One region of the Superficieibacter sp. HKU1 genome, then DNA from elsewhere that is predicted to be linked to it. Evidence: predicted binding sites of a transcription regulator. Region 1 holds the regulator's gene; each other region holds the start of a gene.
The links. The regulator Fur, encoded in region 1, represses iron uptake genes when iron is present. The targets are predictions, from matches to a motif close to ATAATAATGAGAACNACTATCAA.

Region 2: the regulator Fur is predicted to act here: its motif matches at 2,223-2,245, upstream of bfd (bacterioferritin-associated ferredoxin).
Region 3: the regulator Fur is predicted to act here: its motif matches at 4,222-4,244, upstream of sufA (Fe-S cluster assembly scaffold SufA).

What each region holds. Positions count from the first base shown of each region.
Region 1 is NZ_CP119754.1:1,555,230-1,561,571, forward strand. It holds gene glnS (glutamine--tRNA ligase) at 1-235, shown strand, start outside; gene chiP (chitoporin) at 794-2,200, shown strand; gene P0H77_RS07495 (helix-turn-helix domain-containing protein) at 2,248-2,859, opposite strand; gene fur (ferric iron uptake transcriptional regulator) at 3,016-3,468, opposite strand; gene fldA (flavodoxin FldA) at 3,757-4,287, opposite strand; gene ybfE (LexA regulated protein) at 4,438-4,731, opposite strand; gene ybfF (esterase) at 4,861-5,631, opposite strand; gene seqA (replication initiation negative regulator SeqA) at 5,813-6,342, shown strand, end outside.
Region 2 is NZ_CP119754.1:500,702-507,043, reverse strand. It holds gene rplC (50S ribosomal protein L3) at 1-246, opposite strand, end outside; gene rpsJ (30S ribosomal protein S10) at 279-590, opposite strand; gene P0H77_RS02390 (A24 family peptidase) at 976-1,461, shown strand; gene bfr (bacterioferritin) at 1,442-1,921, opposite strand; gene bfd (bacterioferritin-associated ferredoxin) at 1,994-2,188, opposite strand; gene tuf (elongation factor Tu) at 2,361-3,545, opposite strand; gene fusA (elongation factor G) at 3,615-5,729, opposite strand; gene rpsG (30S ribosomal protein S7) at 5,826-6,296, opposite strand.
Region 3 is NZ_CP119754.1:2,481,380-2,487,721, reverse strand. It holds gene P0H77_RS11905 (FAD-binding and (Fe-S)-binding domain-containing protein) at 1-1,949, shown strand, start outside; gene menI (1,4-dihydroxy-2-naphthoyl-CoA hydrolase) at 1,946-2,356, shown strand; gene lpxP (kdo(2)-lipid IV(A) palmitoleoyltransferase) at 2,550-3,470, shown strand; gene iraP (anti-adapter protein IraP) at 3,509-3,847, opposite strand; gene sufA (Fe-S cluster assembly scaffold SufA) at 4,283-4,660, shown strand; gene sufB (Fe-S cluster assembly protein SufB) at 4,663-6,147, shown strand; gene sufC (Fe-S cluster assembly ATPase SufC) at 6,166-6,342, shown strand, end outside.

The DNA of each region.
Region 1 (6,342 bases):
CAGCGTACCAAACCCAGGTGCGGCGGACGATTTCCTGACGGTAATTAACCCGGAGTCACTGGTTATCAAACAGGGATTTGCCGAGCCATCACTGAAAGCGGCTGAAGCAGGAAAGGCGTATCAGTTCGAACGCGAAGGTTATTTCTGCCTTGATAGCCGCTACGCAACCGCAGACAAGCTGGTGTTTAACCGCACCGTGGGGCTGCGCGATACGTGGGCTAAGATCGGCGAGTGATCGGCGGTTAAGATGGCTGGCGACCGTGTCAGCCTCGGTGATGTCGTTTTGCCGGGTGGCGGCTTCGCCTTACCCGGCCTGGCAATATCAATGGATTATTGCAACCCGCAGGCCTGTGCAAGCGCAGCGCCGCCAGGCATCAATCCTCGGTATCACGTTTGTCAGCAGTCTGAACGCCGCGCTCTGCGGCGTTTTTTTATTTTCACTCTCAATAAAATAATCACCTCGCTAAATATATTCGCGTTGCGAATTAATGCTTACAGCCCCTTTCATCCGGTTACTCTCATCATCAATAATATCAGCGCTAATTCGCTGTTTAATCAGGATTAGCGCCGCTGTGCTGCTCTCATTTTTGCCCCTGAAATTGTTACAAAGTACGATTAATTATGTGCGCTTCGTCATACTCCTGCATTTTCCCCGCTAAAAAGGATTGATAATTCGCGTCGCGAAAAATATTCTGGCTTGCAGTAATCAGTCACTTTTATAGCTGGCTACTTTTTAATTTTATTTTTATCGCCGTATTAGTCGGCGTTTTTAAAAGTCAAAGAGGATCACCCCATGCGTACGTTCAGTGGCAAACGTAGTACGCTGGCGCTGGCTATTGCCGGCGTCACAGCAATGTCTGGTTTGATGGCTTCCCCGCAGGCCAGAGCCGAAGGATTTTTCGACGATTCAACCCTCACAGGCGGTATCTATTACTGGCAGCGTGAACGTGACCGTAAAGATGTCACTGATGATGACAAGTACAAAGTTAACCTTTCTCATGCCACCTGGAACGCAAATCTTGATTTCCAGTCCGGCTATGCCGCCGACATGTTTGGCCTTGATATTGCTGCCTTTACGGCGATTGAAATGGCTGAAAATGGCGACAGCGCGCACCCGAACGAAATTGCCTTTTCTAAAAGCAACAAAGCCTATGATGAAGACTGGTCCGGCGATAAAAGCGGCATAAGTCTGTATAAAGCAGCGGCAAAATTCAAATATGGACCCGCCTGGGCGCGTGCCGGCTATATTCAGCCAACCGGGCAAACTTTGCTGGCCCCGCACTGGAGCTTTATGCCGGGAACCTATCAGGGCGCTGAGGCCGGTGCGAATTTCGACTACGGTGATGCGGGCGCGTTGAGCTTCTCATATATGTGGACCAACGAATACAAATCGCCCTGGCACATCGAAATGGATCATTTTTACCAAAACGATCAGAAGACCCATGTCGATTACCTGCACTCCATTGGCGCTAAGTACGATTTCAAAAATAAACTGGTGCTCGAAGCCGCTTTTGGTCAGGCAGAAGGTTACATCGATCAATACTTTGCGAAAGCCAGCTATCAATTCGATGTGGCTGGTGCACCATTAACCACCAGCTATCAATTCTATGGCGCTCGCGACAAAGTTGACGATCGTGGCAGCAACGATATTTACGATGGCACTGCCTGGCTACAGGCACTGACGTTCGGCTATAAAGCGGCAGAGGTCGTCGATCTGCGTCTGGAAGGCACGTGGGTTAAAGCGGATGGCCAGCAAGGGTATTTCCTGCAACGTATGACGCCAACCTACGCTTCCTCAAACGGACGTCTTGATATCTGGTGGGATAACCGTTCTGACTTTAACGCCAATGGCGAAAAGGCCGTTTTCTTTGGCGCAATGTATGATTTGAAAAACTGGGATCTGCCAGGCTGGAACGTCGGCGCTTCGTATGTGTATGCCTGGGATGCGAAACCATCAACCTGGCAGCTCAACCCGGACGCTTATTATGACAAAGACAGAACCATTGAAGAGTCTTCATACAGTCTGGATGCGGTTTATACCCTTCAGGATGGCCGGGCGAAAGGAACGATGTTTAAACTTCACTTCACCGAGTATGACAACCACTCTGACATCCCGAGTTACGGTGGCGGATACGGCAACATCTTCCAGGATGAGCGCGATGTGAAATTTATGGTTATCGCGCCATTTACTATCTTCTGATGCAGACAGCCGTCTTCCAACCCGGCCGCGCAAGCGAGCCGGGTTTTTTAACGAATATCAGGAAGATAGTTGATTCGAATAAGCTTGCCTTTATTAATTTCAATCGCGTTTTGCTGGCGCAAAAAGGCCATTGATTTCATGACGATACTCCGCGATAAGTTCGTCGACTTAACCACGAAATCGGCCACATTCGTACCGGCGCGGATCGTTGGTTCAAGCCGATCAAGAAGCAAAATTGCCCCCTGGACCGTCACCAGACTATTGTAACCAAACAGCCATTCTTCCCGCTGGTATTGCCACGTAATCTGCGTCAGCAAGAGGGTATACATCTGCTGGTGGGCCTGCTGCTGCGCAATCTGAGTAAAGAAAGCATCATGGCTGACCAGTTGATAGTCACAATCACTCTCTGCGCGAATGGTGACAAACTGTTGCGCCGTACCGGGCAGGATCAGACCGACGATGCCGGGAGCCTGTGAGCGGGTCATCAGCAGCTCATCACGGCGGCGCAACAGCGAATAATCACCGTAATAGATCAAACAAATCTTATCTGTCTGAAAGGTCAGGTGGTTGTAACGCGGTAAACGACGTTTGTTAGCGCCATCATCGAAAATAGTCAGAATATGGGCAAGCGCCTTCTGGTGGGGGGCGTATTGCGGCATGACGCGATCCTTGTCAACTTCATGGTCTACAGGCGTAACGCCTGAAAGCGGGCATACTAGCCAACCGCAGATATAAAAAGTATTGATGAAATCTGAATATACGGGCAGGGCGGGGAATAAAAAAAAGCCAGCCGGGGAGGCTGGCTTGTGATGCGGTTACTTGCTCACGCCTTCATGGGCGTTATCGTCTTCACGGCAGTCGCCTTCAGCGCAATGACCATACAGATAAAGGCTATGGTTAGTGAGACGAATACCGTGTTTAGCGGCTATCTCACGCTGACGGGACTCAATTGAGTCATCGCTGAACTCAATCACTTTGCCGCAGTCGAGGCAAATCAGGTGATCGTGGTGATGCTGCTGGGTCAGTTCGAAAACGGACTTTCCGCCCTCAAAATTGTGGCGGGTAACAATGCCAGCATCGTCAAACTGGTTCAGAACGCGGTAGACGGTGGCGAGGCCAATCTCTTCGCCCATGTCAATGAGGCGTTTGTATAAATCTTCCGCGCTGACATGATGATTGTCAGGTCCCTGAAGCACTTCCAGGATTTTCAACCGGGGAAGCGTGACTTTCAGGCCTGCTTTCTTTAATGCGGTATTATTGTCAGTCATGCGGAATCTGTCCTGTTGCTATAAGATTCACTCCCCACAGGGAAGTATTTACAGAGAGTGCATCGCTCATAATGCCTCTCATTATAGAACTGCCATGCCTGATTGAAAACTGCAAGTATCAGACAAAGTTAGCGTTTAAAGCGAGGGCGGCCCGTAAAACGGTGCTGACCTCGTTAAATCAGTGGCTATTGTACAGATGTGTACTGAAAAGTTAAAAAATTGTAGCAATTATTTTGATTGCTTATATCTATCAGTATGACGCCACCGGAAGGTCGCGTCATATCAGCATCAGGCGTTGATGATATCGCTCAGGTGCAGTTCGTCAGAGATCTGCTTCACCCACTGCTCTACGCGCTCTGCGGTCAGTTCAGGCTGACGGTCTTCGTCAATGGCCAGGCCGACAAAGTGATCGTCATCAACCAGGCCTTTTGACGCTTCAAAGTGATAACCTGCCGTTGGCCAGTGACCCACAATCGTTGCGCCGCGCGGTTCAATGATATCGCGAATGGTGCCTAACGCATCACAGAAGTACTCGGCATAATCTTCCTGATCGCCGCAGCCAAACAGTGCTACCAGCTTACCGTTGAAGTCTACCTCTTCCAGGGTCGGAAAGAAGTCGTCCCAGTCACATTGTGCTTCACCGTAGTACCAGGTAGGGATGCCCAGCAGCAGAATATCGTAGCCCGCGAGATCTTCTTTGCTGCTTTTGGCAATGTCATGCACATCGGCGACATCCTTACCTAGCTGCTTTTGAATCATCTTCGCGATATTTTCGGTGTTGCCGGTATCGCTGCCGAAAAAGATGCCTGTGATTGCCATGAGTAAAATAACCTCTTGATACTTATTGATATGGTGGTGACGTATTGCACACGGATAAGGGCAATCATAGCAGAACAGAGAAGTACGCGGAAATAGCAATCACGTCCGACTGCACTCTCTGCTACATGAAAAGGGATTTAAGGCGCTTTTTCAGACAATGTCCTGCCCGTGCAACAGCGCAAGCTGGCTCAGCAGGATCTCTTCAATAAGCTCGCTGCGGCTGATTTGCCGCGCCTCCGCCAGCTCGTTCAGGGCATCAACCGCGTCAGCGTTCAGCTTCAGTTCCACACGCTTCAGGCCGCGTACTTTATCGCGTTTCAACTGATTGCGCTTGTTGATACGTAGCTGTTCATCACGCGCAAGGGGATTGGTTTTGGGTCTTCCCGGGCGACGCTCATTCGCGAACAGATCTATTGTCGTACGGTCCGTTTGTTCTTTTGCCATGATTAAGAGTGACTTCGGGGAAACAAGCAGCCGGGCCATTGCCCGGTTGGGTAGCGCGCCATCATACATTAGTGCAGGAAGCACGCCAACGCCCGCGGGCAATCTGGCGTGCGGACGTTGGATTTTTAATCAGGCGCGGTCGCCCAGATAGCGACGGATTGCGCGCAACACCGCCTCCGGTTTTTCCGCATGCACCCAGTGGCCCGCTCCGGCAATCACATGCGCCTTCGCCTGCGGAAATTGTGCCAGCAGCGGCTCACGGTACGCCTCGCTGACATATGGAGAATTGCCGCCGGGAATAAACAGCGCCGGCTGATCCCACGCCGGGACCGTCTCCCAGCCAACAATGTGCGGATATTGCTCCCACAGCACCGGCACATTAAAACGCCATTCACCGTCGACAAAGGATTTCAGCAAAAACTGGATCACGCCTTCTTCACTCAGGTGTTCACGCATCACCGCAGCCGCCTGTTGCCGGGTGGTGCTGCCCGCATCGGTGACGGCATTAATCGCGGCAAAGATTTCATCGTGGCGACGCACGGCGTAATCGACCGGGGCAATATCAATGGCGACAAGCCCGTCAATCCGCTCTGCCGCCAGCGCGGTCAGGGCCATGACCGCCTTACCGCCCATGGAGTGACCGATAAAAGTGGCTTTCTCAATCCCGTGTTCATCCAGCGTATCCACAAGATCCTGCGCCATCGCGGAATAAGTCATCTCCGGATCGCGGGGCGAGAGACCATGGTTACGCATGTCTACCTGGAGGATGTCGTAATCGCTGACCAGATCGCGGGCAAGAATGCCCAGATTATCGAGGCTGCCGAACAGTCCGTGAACCAGTACGATCGGTGAAGCGTCAGACGATTGTTGTGCAGATTGCGTGCGGGTATTTAATTTCATAGCAAAGATCTTTTTTTCGCTCTGGCAGGTTAAGGTATTATGGTGAACATTCTGCCGCGGGGCTGCAAGCTTTCAGAAGTTTCCGGACTTTTGCGGTCATCCAGGCTTGACGCTATCCGCAGTTGAGATTTGCCCTTATAATCTCAATAACTTGTACTCAAAAATATCGTACTGGATCAAGATGAAAACGATCGAAGTTGATGATGAGCTCTATCGCTATATTGCCAGCCACACCCAGCACATTGGTGAGAGCGCGTCCGACATTTTACGGCGCATACTGAAATTTTCTGCCGCATCACAGCCTGTCACGCCGGTAAATAAAGCGGTGAGTGCACCCGCCCCGGTGGTTGAAAAAAAACCGGTTAACACCCCTAAAGATAACGTCCGCGCGATGCGTGAGCTACTGTTGTCTGATGAATATGCCGAACAGCGCAAGGCGGTAAACCGCTTCATGCTGATCCTGTCTACACTTTATTCACTGGATAACACGGCGTTTGCCGAAGCCACCGAGTCACTGCACGGGCGTACCCGCGTGTACTTTGCGGCTGACGAGCAAACGCTGTTACAAAGCGGTAATCAGACTAAACCGAAACAGGTGCCGGATACCCCCTACTGGGTGATTACTAATACCAATACCGGCCGTAAATGCGGCATGATTGAACATATCATGCAATCAATGCAGTTCCCGGCGGAACTGATTGAGAAGGTTTG
Region 2 (6,342 bases), 1.1 Mb from region 1:
GAATTCCCACAGGCCGCGGCCAGCTTCAACGCCAGCTTTAGCAAAGTGGCCAGCTTCCGGCTTGGTTACACGGTTAGCTTTTTTAGCACCAGTGGTAACCTGAACAGCGCGATAGCCATCGTTAGCCAGATCTTTGATCTGAGTAACGCGGTTTGCTTCAACTTCGATAACGGTTACTGGGATAGAGACGCCATCTTCAGTGAAGATGCGGGTCATGCCCACTTTTTTACCGACTAAACCAATCATTGTATCAACCTCTCAATCGCTTGATGACCTGATTAACCCAGGCTGATCTGCACGTCAACACCGGCAGCCAGATCCAGACGCATCAGAGCATCAACGGTTTTTTCAGTTGGCTCAACGATGTCAACCAGACGCTTGTGAGTGCGGATCTCGTACTGATCGCGCGCGTCTTTGTTAACGTGCGGGGAGATCAGAACGGTGAAACGCTCTTTGCGGGTCGGCAGCGGGATCGGACCACGAACCTGCGCACCAGTGCGCTTGGCAGTCTCGACGATTTCCGCGGTTGATTGATCGATCAGACGATGATCAAACGCTTTAAGGCGGATACGGATTCTTTGGTTCTGCATGAGACCAGAAGCTCCAGTTATTTATAGACGAAAATAATTACTCCTCACACCCATTACGATTGATGGGGGAGTGTAATCGTTCTTACGTAGCTCCCCAATTGGGAGCATTGTTGGCAACAAAATGCGTTACCGGGGTTCATATCGAACCAGCCGTCAATTACGACAAGCCCGCGCATTATACGTAAATCTGGTGTCGACGCAAGTGATGTTTAGAAAACAAGCAGATTAATTATGTTTTCAGGCGCAACGTCGCAACTATTGATGCAATTGCATCCGGCATCGTAGGTTGTTCTGAAGACGCCACGCAATTATCTATTTTCTGGGTGGTGAACTGATTTCTTATCCCTGAGACTGACGTCACGTCAGGGAACAAAGGCTGCAACGGATGGCATGTACTATTGGGTTTATCATCGTCTACATCGCACTGTCGTTTGCTTTGGCTATCGTCGATATACGCCAGGGACTGCTTCCTGATGCCCTCACCTGCCCTCTGTTATGGTGTGGGCTACTGTGGCATTTACTCTGCCAACCACAAGAATTAGCCAATGCCGTCTGGGGAGCAATCGCAGGCTATGCAGGATTCGCGCTTATTTACTGGGGCTACTGCGCTGTACGACGGCGGGAGGGGCTGGGCTATGGTGACGTAAAGTTTCTTGCGGCGTTAGGGGCATGGCACGGCTGGCAAAACTTATCTTATCTGGTTTTACTTTCTTCCCTTATGGCCTGCACGTTTCTTGTCGTCTACGGTCTGCGCTCCGGTAAATGGCAGGCAATAAAAAACCCGCTGCCCTTCGGCCCTTATATGGCCGCAGCGGGTTTAATCGCCGGCTGGCAGACGTTTTATCTGCCGACTATTTTGCTTCGACTCTGATTTGCGATTGAATGTAGTTCTGCAAACCGATTTTGCCGATCAGATCCAGCTCGGTTTCCAGCCAGTCAATGTGCCCTTCTTCATCGGCAAGGATTTCGATCATCATGTCGCGGCTTACGTAATCATGAACGCTATCGGCATACGCGATCGCTTCACGCAGATCCTGTGCGCCTTCAAGCTCGAGACGTAAATCCGATTGCAGCATTTCTTCGACATCTTCACCAATCCCTAACTTGCCGAGATCCTGAAGATTGGGGATACCCTCGAGAAACAAAATACGCTCGATATACTTATCGGCGTGCTTCATTTCATCAATGGATTCATGGTACTCAACATCATTGAGGCGCATCAGGCCCCAGTTTTTAAACATTCTCGCATGGAGAAAGTACTGATTGATTGCGACAAGCTCATTTCCCAATAATTTATTGAGATAACTTATGATTCTAACATCACCTTTCATTATATAGTCCCTCCGCTTCCACTTATTGAAGCGTAGATGGGGCTACCGGGATGTCAAAAAAAAGTTTGGGCTTCAGGCAATCTCTTTGTATTCCGGGATCTGGGTCAATTCATCCTGCATTATTTCTCGCGCTGCGCGGATGCATTTCCCACACTGATTCCCTACCGGAATAAATTTACGTAGCTGTTGAAAGGACTGGGGGTGAAACTGACGTACCGCCTGGCGGATTTTTTTATCACTGACACCATTACACAAACAAACGTACATGATCACTCCCGTTCAATTTATGCGCAAAGTGTAAATGAGAATAGTTATGATTACAATAGCTATAATAACAAGAGAGAATGCACGAGTGCACAGAGTTGAAACTATTTATGACATGCAAAATAAAAAACAAAAAGGACGCCGAGGCGTCCTTTTTTTTATTCAAAGCTAAATATTAGCCCAGAACTTTAGCAACAACGCCCGCGCCAACGGTACGGCCGCCTTCACGGATTGCGAAACGCAGACCGTCGTCCATCGCGATCGGGTGGATCAGGGTAACAACCATTTTGATGTTGTCGCCCGGCATTACCATCTCTACGCCTTCCGGCAGTTCGATGGTGCCAGTCACGTCAGTTGTACGGAAGTAGAACTGCGGACGGTAGCCTTTGAAGAACGGAGTATGACGGCCGCCTTCATCTTTGGACAGGATGTACACTTCTGATTCGAACTTGGTGTGCGGCTTGATTGAACCCGGCTTAGCCAGAACCTGGCCACGCTGGATTTCTTCACGCTTGATACCACGCAGCAGAACACCACAGTTCTCGCCTGCACGACCTTCGTCCAGCAGTTTGCGGAACATTTCAACGCCGGTACAGGTGGATTTCGCAGTATCTTTGATACCCACGATTTCAACTTCTTCACCCACTTTGATGATACCGCGCTCTACACGACCGGTAACAACGGTACCACGGCCGGAGATGGAGAATACGTCTTCGATCGGCAGCAGGAACGGCTTGTCAATCGCACGCTCTGGTTCCGGGATGTAAGAATCCAGGTAGCCAGCCAGTTCGATGATTTTTTCTTCCCACTCTGCTTCGCCTTCCAGCGCTTTCAGAGCAGAACCACGAACGATCGGCGTGTCGTCGCCCGGGAAGTCGTACTGGGACAGAAGTTCACGAACTTCCATTTCTACCAGTTCCAGCAGCTCTTCGTCATCAACCATGTCGCATTTGTTCAGGAACACGATGATGTACGGAACGCCTACCTGACGACCCAGCAGGATGTGCTCACGGGTCTGCGGCATCGGGCCGTCAGTCGCAGCAACAACCAGGATCGCGCCGTCCATCTGCGCAGCACCGGTGATCATGTTTTTAACATAGTCGGCGTGGCCCGGGCAGTCTACGTGCGCGTAGTGGCGAGTCGGGGTGTCATATTCAACGTGAGAAGTGTTGATGGTGATACCACGAGCTTTTTCTTCCGGTGCGTTATCGATCTGGTCGAATGCGCGAGCAGCACCGCCGTAGGTTTTCGCCAGTACGGTAGTGATTGCAGCGGTCAGAGTAGTTTTACCATGGTCAACGTGGCCGATAGTACCGACGTTGACGTGCGGTTTTGTACGTTCAAATTTTTCTTTAGACACGGCTATATTCCTTACTATAGCGCCCCCTCATTGAGGGGGCACGGGACATTGGTTTTTTAACCCCGGGGCTTATTTACCACGGGCTTCGATTACGGCCTGAGCAACGTTGTTCGGCGCATCATCATACTTCAGGAATTCCATGGTGTATGATGCACGACCTTTGGTCAGAGAACGCAGCTGAGTTGCATATCCGAACATTTCAGACAGCGGCACTTCAGCATGGATCTTAACGCCAGTTACTTCAGATTCCTGACCACGCAGCATACCACGACGACGGCTAAGGTCACCGATGACGTCACCAGTGTTCTCTTCCGGCGTTTCTACTTCAACCTTCATGATCGGCTCAAGCAGAACAGGTTTCGCTTTCTTAAAGCCATCTTTAAAGGCGATAGAAGCGGCCAGTTTAAACGCCAGCTCAGAGGAGTCAACGTCATGGTAAGAACCGAAGTGCAGACGCACACCGAGGTCAACTACCGGGTAGCCAGCCAGCGGACCAGATTTAAGCTGTTCCTGGATGCCTTTATCAACGGCCGGGATGTATTCACCAGGAATTACACCGCCTTTGATGTCGTTGACGAACTCGTAGCCTTTCGGGTTTGAACCCGGCTCCAGCGGGTACATGTCGATAACAACATGACCATACTGACCGCGACCACCAGACTGCTTAGCGTGTTTACCTTCGATATCGGTAACTTTCGCGCGAATCGCTTCACGGTAAGCAACCTGAGGTTTACCGACGTTCGCTTCAACGTTGAATTCGCGTTTCATACGGTCAACGATGATGTCGAGGTGCAGCTCACCCATACCGGCGATAATGGTCTGGTTAGATTCTTCGTCAGTCCATACGCGGAAAGACGGGTCTTCTTTAGCCAGACGGCCCAGAGCCAGACCCATTTTTTCCTGGTCAGCTTTGGTTTTCGGTTCTACAGCGATGGAGATTACCGGCTCAGGGAATTCCATACGCTCCAGAATGATCGGCGCATCCGGGTTACACAGCGTGTCACCAGTGGTTACGTCTTTCAGACCGATCGCAGCAGCGATGTCGCCCGCGCGAACTTCTTTGATCTCTTCACGTTTGTTAGCGTGCATCTGTACGATACGGCCAAAACGTTCACGAGCAGATTTCACAGAGTTCAGTACGGTGTCACCGGAGTTAACCACGCCAGAGTACACGCGGAAGAAGGTCAGGTTACCCACGAACGGGTCGGTAGCGATTTTGAATGCCAGAGCAGCAAACGGCTCTTCATCGCTAGCGTGACGCTCAGCCGGGGTATCTTTACCGTCGTCCAGAATACCGTTGATCGCAGGAACGTCAGTCGGGGACGGCAGGTAATCAATTACCGCATCCAGCATCGCCTGAACACCTTTGTTCTTGAACGCAGAACCACAGGTTACCAGGATGATTTCGTTGTTCAGAACGCGCTGGCGAAGAGCAGATTTGATCTCTTCTTCAGTCAGTTCTTCACCACCCAGGTATTTTTCCATCAGCTCTTCAGAAGCTTCAGCTGCGGATTCAATCAGGTTCTGGTGCCATTCGTCAGCCAGGTCCTGCATGTCAGCCGGGATATCTTCGTATTCGAACGTAACGCCCTGATCTGCATCGTTCCAGTTGATGGCTTTCATTTTCACCAGGTCAACAACACCGGTGAAACCTTCTTCAGCACCAATCGCCAGCTGCAGCGGAACCGGGTTCGCGCCCAGACGGGATTTGATCTGACCAACAACTTTCAGGAAGTTCGCACCCATACGGTCCATTTTGTTAACGAACGCGATACGTGGAACTTTATATTTGTTTGCCTGACGCCATACGGTTTCAGACTGTGGCTGAACACCACCAACTGCGCAGTAAACCATTACCGCACCGTCAAGAACACGCATGGAACGTTCTACTTCGATAGTGAAGTCAACGTGCCCCGGGGTGTCGATGATGTTGACACGATGCGGTTCATACTGCTTAGCCATACCAGACCAGAATGCAGTAGTCGCTGCGGACGTGATGGTGATACCACGTTCCTGCTCCTGCTCCATCCAGTCCATTGTTGCTGCGCCGTCATGAACTTCACCGATTTTGTGGTTCACACCGGTGTAGAACAGAATACGTTCGGTAGTGGTGGTTTTACCGGCGTCGATGTGCGCACTGATACCGATGTTACGATAGCGTGCGATGGGTGTTGTACGAGCCATTTGATTCCTCGTTTATTGCATTAGGCGTTCAGATAAGTTTTCCAGCGCGGGCTGCTTAACTGAAGCGCCCGCCTGTTGACTATGACTCCGAAGGGATTACCAACGGTAGTGTGCGAACGCCTTGTTGGCTTCTGCCATACGGTGAACGTCTTCACGTTTCTTAACTGCTGTACCTTTGTTGTCAGCAGCATCAGAAAGTTCGTTCGCCAGGCGCAGAGCCATGGATTTATCACCGCGTTTACGAGCAGCTTCAACGATCCAACGCATTGCCAGGGCATTACGACGAACCGGACGAACTTCAACTGGAACCTGATAAGTAGAACCACCAACGCGGCGAGACTTAACTTCTACAGTCGGGCGCACGTTGTCGAGAGCGACTTCGAAGGCTTCCAGTTCATTTTTACCAGAACGCTGAGCCAGGGTCTCCAGCGCGCTGTATACGATTGCTTCTGCAGTAGATTTTTTACCATCTACCATCAGGATATTGACAAATTTAGCCAGCAGTTCTGATCCGAACTTCGGATCCGGCAGAATTTTACGCTGACCAATGACGCGACGACGTGGCATGGAAATACTCCGTTGTTAATTCAGGATTGTCCAAAACTCAAAGAGT
Region 3 (6,342 bases), 930 kb from region 1:
CCGGTCTGGACGCCTTAATGGCGCAAGGAGCCGGAGGGGTTATCGGCTGGCAGGTATGTGACGATCTCGCAGGGATTGAACGCATCTACGCCATGCGTAAGAAAGCGGTGGGGCTACTGGGGAACGCAAAAGGGATGGCAAAACCGATTCCTTTTGCCGAAGACACCTGCGTACCGCCGGAGCATCTGGCCGACTATATTACCGAGTTTCGCGCGCTGCTGGACGGCCACGGGCTGAGCTACGGGATGTTTGGTCACGTGGACGCAGGCGTATTGCACGTGCGTCCTGCGCTGGATATGTGCGATCCGCAACAGGAAATGCTGATGAAGCAGATTTCTGATGAGGTGGTAGCGCTGACGGCGAAATATGGCGGACTGCTGTGGGGGGAACACGGTAAAGGATTTCGCGCCGAGTACAGCCCGGCGTTTTTTGGCGAACAGCTCTATGATGAGCTGCGTAAAATTAAAGCCGCGTTTGATCCCGATAACCGTTTAAATCCGGGAAAAATTTGTCCGCCGGAAGGCGTGGATGCGCCGATGATGAAAGTGGACGCGGTTAAACGCGGGACCTGGGATCGGCAAATCCCGATTGCGGTGCGCGGAGCCTGGCGCGGGGCGATGGAATGTAACGGCAACGGTCTGTGCTTTAATTTTGACGTGAAAAGCCCGATGTGTCCGTCAATGAAAATCACCAGTAACCGCATTCATTCGCCGAAAGGCCGCGCAACGCTGGTCAGAGAATGGCTGCGCTTGCTGGCGGACAGGGGAATCGATCCAAACCAGCTCGAAAAAGAGTTGCCTGAGCAACGCGCCAGTCTGCGCACGCTTATTGAGCGCACGCGCAACAGCTGGCATGCGCGTAAAGGCGAATATGATTTTTCCCACGAGGTGAAAGAGGCGATGTCGGGTTGCCTGGCCTGTAAGGCCTGTTCAACTCAGTGTCCTGTGAAGATCGACGTGCCGGAGTTTCGCTCGCGGTTCCTGCAACTTTATCACTCCCGCTACCTGCGCCCGCTGCGCGATCATCTGGTGGCGTCGGTGGAAAGCTATGCGCCGCTAATGGCGCGGGCGCCAAAGACCTTCAACTTTTTTATGAGCCAGCCGTGGGTGCGCAGGCTTTCAGAAACCCACATTGGAATGGTTGATTTACCTCTGCTTTCATCGCCATCGCTTCAGCAGAAAATGGTGGCGCACCGTTCAGCGAATATGACGCTTGAGGAGCTTGAAGCGCTGGATGCCGGGCAAAAGGCGCGGATAGTACTGGTGGTGCAGGATCCGTTCACCAGCTATTACGATGCGCAGGTGGTGGAGGATTTTGTCCGGCTGGTGGAAAAGCTCGGTTACCAGCCGGTGCTCCTGCCGTTTTCCCCTAACGGTAAAGCGCAGCACATCAAAGGCTTTATGACCCGCTTTGCGAAAACGGCGCGTAAGACGTCAGATTTTCTTAACCGCGTCGCGCAACTTGAGATCCCCATGGTGGGCGTCGACCCGGCGCTGGTACTTTGTTATCGCGATGAATATAAACAGGTGCTGGGCAACGCGCGGGGTGATTTTCACGTCATGCTGGTCCACGAATGGCTACCGCTGGCGCTGGACGGCGGCACTCGCCAGGAGGTAAGCGGGGAATCATGGTATCTGTTTGGCCACTGTACGGAAGTGACAGCGTTACCTGGCGCGCCAAACCAGTGGGCCGCTATTTTCGCTCACTATGGCGCAAAACTGGAAAGCGTTAACGTCGGCTGCTGCGGTATGGCGGGAACCTACGGCCATGAAGTCAAAAATCATGCGAATTCACTGGGGATTTATGCGCTTTCCTGGCAGCAGGCGATGCAGCGCCTGCCGCGCAATCGCTGTCTGGCGACCGGCTACTCCTGCCGCAGCCAGGTAAAACGTATTGAAGGGAATGGCGTGCGCCATCCGCTTCAGGCACTGCTGGAGATCGTGGGATGATCTGGAAACGGGCGGTGACTATGGAAGCGCTGAACGCCATGGGAACGAATAATATGGTGGGGCTGCTGGATATTCGTTTTGAAAAAATCACGGATGATAGTCTGGAAGCCACGATGCCGGTAGACGGCCGAACCCATCAGCCATTCGGTTTACTCCACGGCGGTGCGTCGGTGGTACTGACCGAGACATTGGGTTCTGTGGCGGGCTACCTGTGCACCGCCGGCGAACAAAAGGTGGTTGGCGTGGAGGTCAATGCCAATCACCTTCGTTCCGTGCGAAGCGGCCGGGTACGCGGCATATGCAAAGCCTTACACCTCGGCAACAGACATCAGGTCTGGCAGATTGAGATCGTGGATGAGCAGGGACGGCTATGCTGTTCATCCCGGCTCACCACCGCCGTGCTATAACGCCTCGGGCACATTTCTGAAAAGAAGCGTGCCCGCCTGTAATATCCTTTTACTTTAAATCGCCTGTGATATTCTCCGCCGACGGATTTGTTTTCCCCTCTGATTGTCTCAGTTAAAACCGTATCGCGTAATGACTAATGAATACTTTCGTTTCTCCTTTAAGCGCTACATCACTCCCGCTTAAGGACAAAATATGGCCCGTCCCACGTTTGAACTCGCATTCCTGCACCCGCGTCACTGGCTGACCTGGTTTGGTTTAGGCATTCTCTGGCTGCTGGTCCAGCTTCCTTATCCTTTTTTGTTCTGGTTTGGCTCTGCACTGGGCCGCACGTCACAACGTTTTCTCCAGCGGCGGGCGACTATTGCCAACCGCAATATTGAACTTTGTTTTCCGGGCATGAATGCACAGCAGCGCAAAATGATGATAGAGAAAAATTTTGCCTCGCTGGGAATGGCCCTGCTTGAAACCGGGATGGCCTGGTTCTGGTCGGATCGCCGGGTGCGCAAATGGTTTGATGTCGAAGGTTATCATTATCTGCTGGAAGCACAGCGCAAGCAGAAGGGCGTTATGGTGGTTGGCGTTCATTTTATGTCACTTGAACTGGGCGGTCGGGTCATGGGGCTTTGCCAGCCAATGATGGCCACCTATCGTCCGCACAACAGCCCGGTCATGGAATGGGTGCAAACGCGTGGTCGTCTGCGCTCCAATAAGTCGATGATTGACAGACATAATCTGAAGGGACTGGTTAATGCACTGAAAGGCGGCGAGGCCGTGTGGTTCGCGCCGGATCAGGATTATGGTCCCAAAGGCAGCACCTTCGCGCCTTTCTTCTCAGTCGAAAATGCGGCAACGACCAACGGAACATACGTGATTTCGCGGCTTTCAGGCGCGGAAATGCTGACGATCTCAATGGTACGTAAAGACAACGCTCGCGGTTACGCCCTGCATATCGGACAAAAGATGGAAGATTTTCCGCGCGGGAGTGAATATGAAGCGGCAAGCTACATCAATAAAATGATTGAGCATGAAATTTTACGTGCTCCCGAGCAGTATTTGTGGATCCATCGCCGGTTTAAAACCCGTCCAACGGGCGAAGCGTCGCTTTACGTCTAATCAAGAGTAGCGTGTATCGGGGCAACGGCCCCGATACCTCATGTCTTGTCATTATCCTCGGACGTGACGGATTTCATTGCCTCAATATCCAGTTCAGCACCTACTTTCGTCAGCAACTGAGCCATCGAAAGAATGTCATTGAACTCATTAAGTAAAATTTCCGCATCTGATTTGAGCGGATTGTCGGCCAGTTCTACAGCGGCGTTAATGGCTTTTTTAACCGCATCAACCATTTCCATCGCGCCTCCTTCCTTTCCTGCGGCCAACAAAAAGGCGCTGAGGAGAAGAGACTGGGCTTCAATTCGCGCACTAAGTTGCTTAGTTTCCGCGTCCATTCTTGATATCTTGGCAATCATGCCTAAAATAATATTGGTCATCTTTTTCTCCCTGTTAGCATCAATGCTAACGGCAAACATTGCCCCTGCAAAGGTGGCGACTATTTAAAGGCACAACGGCTCTAATGATTTACAACGAGCCAATGTTACACTTTCTTATCCATCACGCACGCATATTAAAACGAAATTATTACTCCACATCGCATAATCGCCTTTTTTGATTTCAAAAATAGGTATTGCCTATGCATCTTTTCCATTGCCCGTTTCTGACGATGCGTTGAGCGTAAAAGGCAATAAAAATCAGCAAGATAATTCCTCCCGAATCCCTTTTATCAGATTACTGTCAGGGTCTATGCTTAATGGATGGGCAATGAAAAGGCCGCTATAAACAATACCCGTACTGCAAGTGGGTTGAAGTGATAATCATTATCACTAACATAGTGTTAACTTTTCAGTCTCTTAACGTGAGGTGGACCTATGGATTTACAAGCAGGGACTTTTGATCCCAATGAGTTTGCCTGGCATGGTCTGACGATGACCTCGGCGGCTGCCGGGCATATTCGTCAGTTGGTCAGCAAACAGCCTGGCGTGCAAGGGTTGCGGCTGGGCGTAAAGCAGACCGGCTGCGCAGGCTTCGGTTACGTGCTGGATACGGTGAGTGAACCACAAAAAGACGATCTTCTTTTTGAGGTTGATGGCGCACGCCTGTGGGTACCCTTACAGGCGATGCCGTTTATTGATGGCACCGAAGTCGATTATGTCCGTGAAGGCTTAAACCAAATCTTTAAATTTCATAACCCAAAAGCTCAGCACGAGTGTGGCTGTGGTGAAAGTTTTGGGGTGCAGGCGGAATAACTATGTCACGTAATACTGAAGCAACTGACGATGTCAAAATGTGGTCCGGCCCGCTGAATTATAAAGAGGGCTTCTTTACTCAACTGCAAACAGATGAGCTGGCCCACGGTATCAGCGAAGAGGTCGTACGCGCGATCTCCGCAAAACGTAACGAGCCCGACTGGATGCTGGAGTTTCGGCTTAGCGCTTATAAGGCCTGGCTTGAAATGGAAGAGCCGCACTGGTTAAAAGCCCATTACGATAAGCTGAATTATCAGGATTACAGCTATTACTCCGCGCCGTCCTGCGGCAACTGTGACGATACCTGCGCCTCCCAGCCCGGTGCCTTACAGCAAACCGGCCCGGCGTCATTTTTGACCGATGAAGTCGAAGCGGCGTTCAACCAGCTTGGCGTACCGGTTCGTGAAGGCCGTGAAGTGGCGGTGGATGCTATTTTCGACTCGGTCTCCGTCGCGACCACCTACCGCGAAAAACTGGCCGAGCAGGGCATTATTTTTTGCTCATTTGGTGAGGCGATCCACGATCATGCTGAGCTGGTGAAAAAATATCTGGGGACCGTTGTCCCGAGTAATGATAATTTTTTCGCCGCCCTGAACGCGGCAGTGGCATCGGACGGTACGTTTATCTACGTACCTAAAGGGGTCACCTGTCCGATGGAGCTCTCAACCTATTTTCGTATTAACGCGGAAAAAACCGGTCAGTTTGAGCGGACTATTCTGGTTGCTGACGAAGGTAGCTATGTGAGCTATATCGAGGGCTGCTCGGCGCCGGTACGCGACAGCTATCAGCTTCATGCGGCGGTGGTCGAAGTGATCATCCATAAAGATGCCGAAGTGAAATACTCTACGGTGCAGAACTGGTTCCCTGGCGATAACCATACCGGCGGGATCCTGAATTTCGTGACCAAGCGCGCGCTGTGTGAAGGTGAGAACAGTAAAATGTCCTGGACCCAGTCCGAGACGGGGTCAGCGATAACCTGGAAATACCCAAGCTGTATTCTGCGGGGTGATAACTCCATCGGCGAGTTTTTCTCCGTCGCCCTGACCAGCGGCCATCAGCAGGCCGATACCGGCACTAAGATGATCCATATTGGTAAAAACACCAAATCGACCATTATCTCTAAAGGGATTTCTGCCGGACACAGCCAGAACAGCTACCGTGGACTGGTTAAAATCATGCCGACCGCCACCAATGCGCGCAACTTTACCCAGTGTGATTCCATGCTCATTGGACCGGACAGCGGGGCGCATACTTTCCCGTATGTCGAATGCCGTAATAACAGTGCTCAGCTCGAGCATGAGGCGACCACTTCGCGGATTGGCGAGGATCAGCTTTTTTACTGTCTGCAACGTGGGATCAGTGAGGATGACGCTATCTCGATGATCGTCAACGGGTTCTGTAAGGACGTCTTCTCTGAACTGCCGCTGGAATTTGCCGTTGAAGCGCAAAAACTGCTGGCTATTAGTCTCGAACACAGCGTCGGTTAAGTATCTAAGGGAACAACCATGTTAAGCATTAAAGATTTACAGGTATCGGTAGAAGATAAAGAAATCCTGCGCGGGCTGAACCTTGAAGTTCGGCCAGGGGAAGTGCACGCCATCATGGGACCCAATGGTTCCGGTAAAAGTACGCTGTCGGCGACGCTGGCCGGGCGTGAAGATTATGAAGTCACCGGCGGCAGC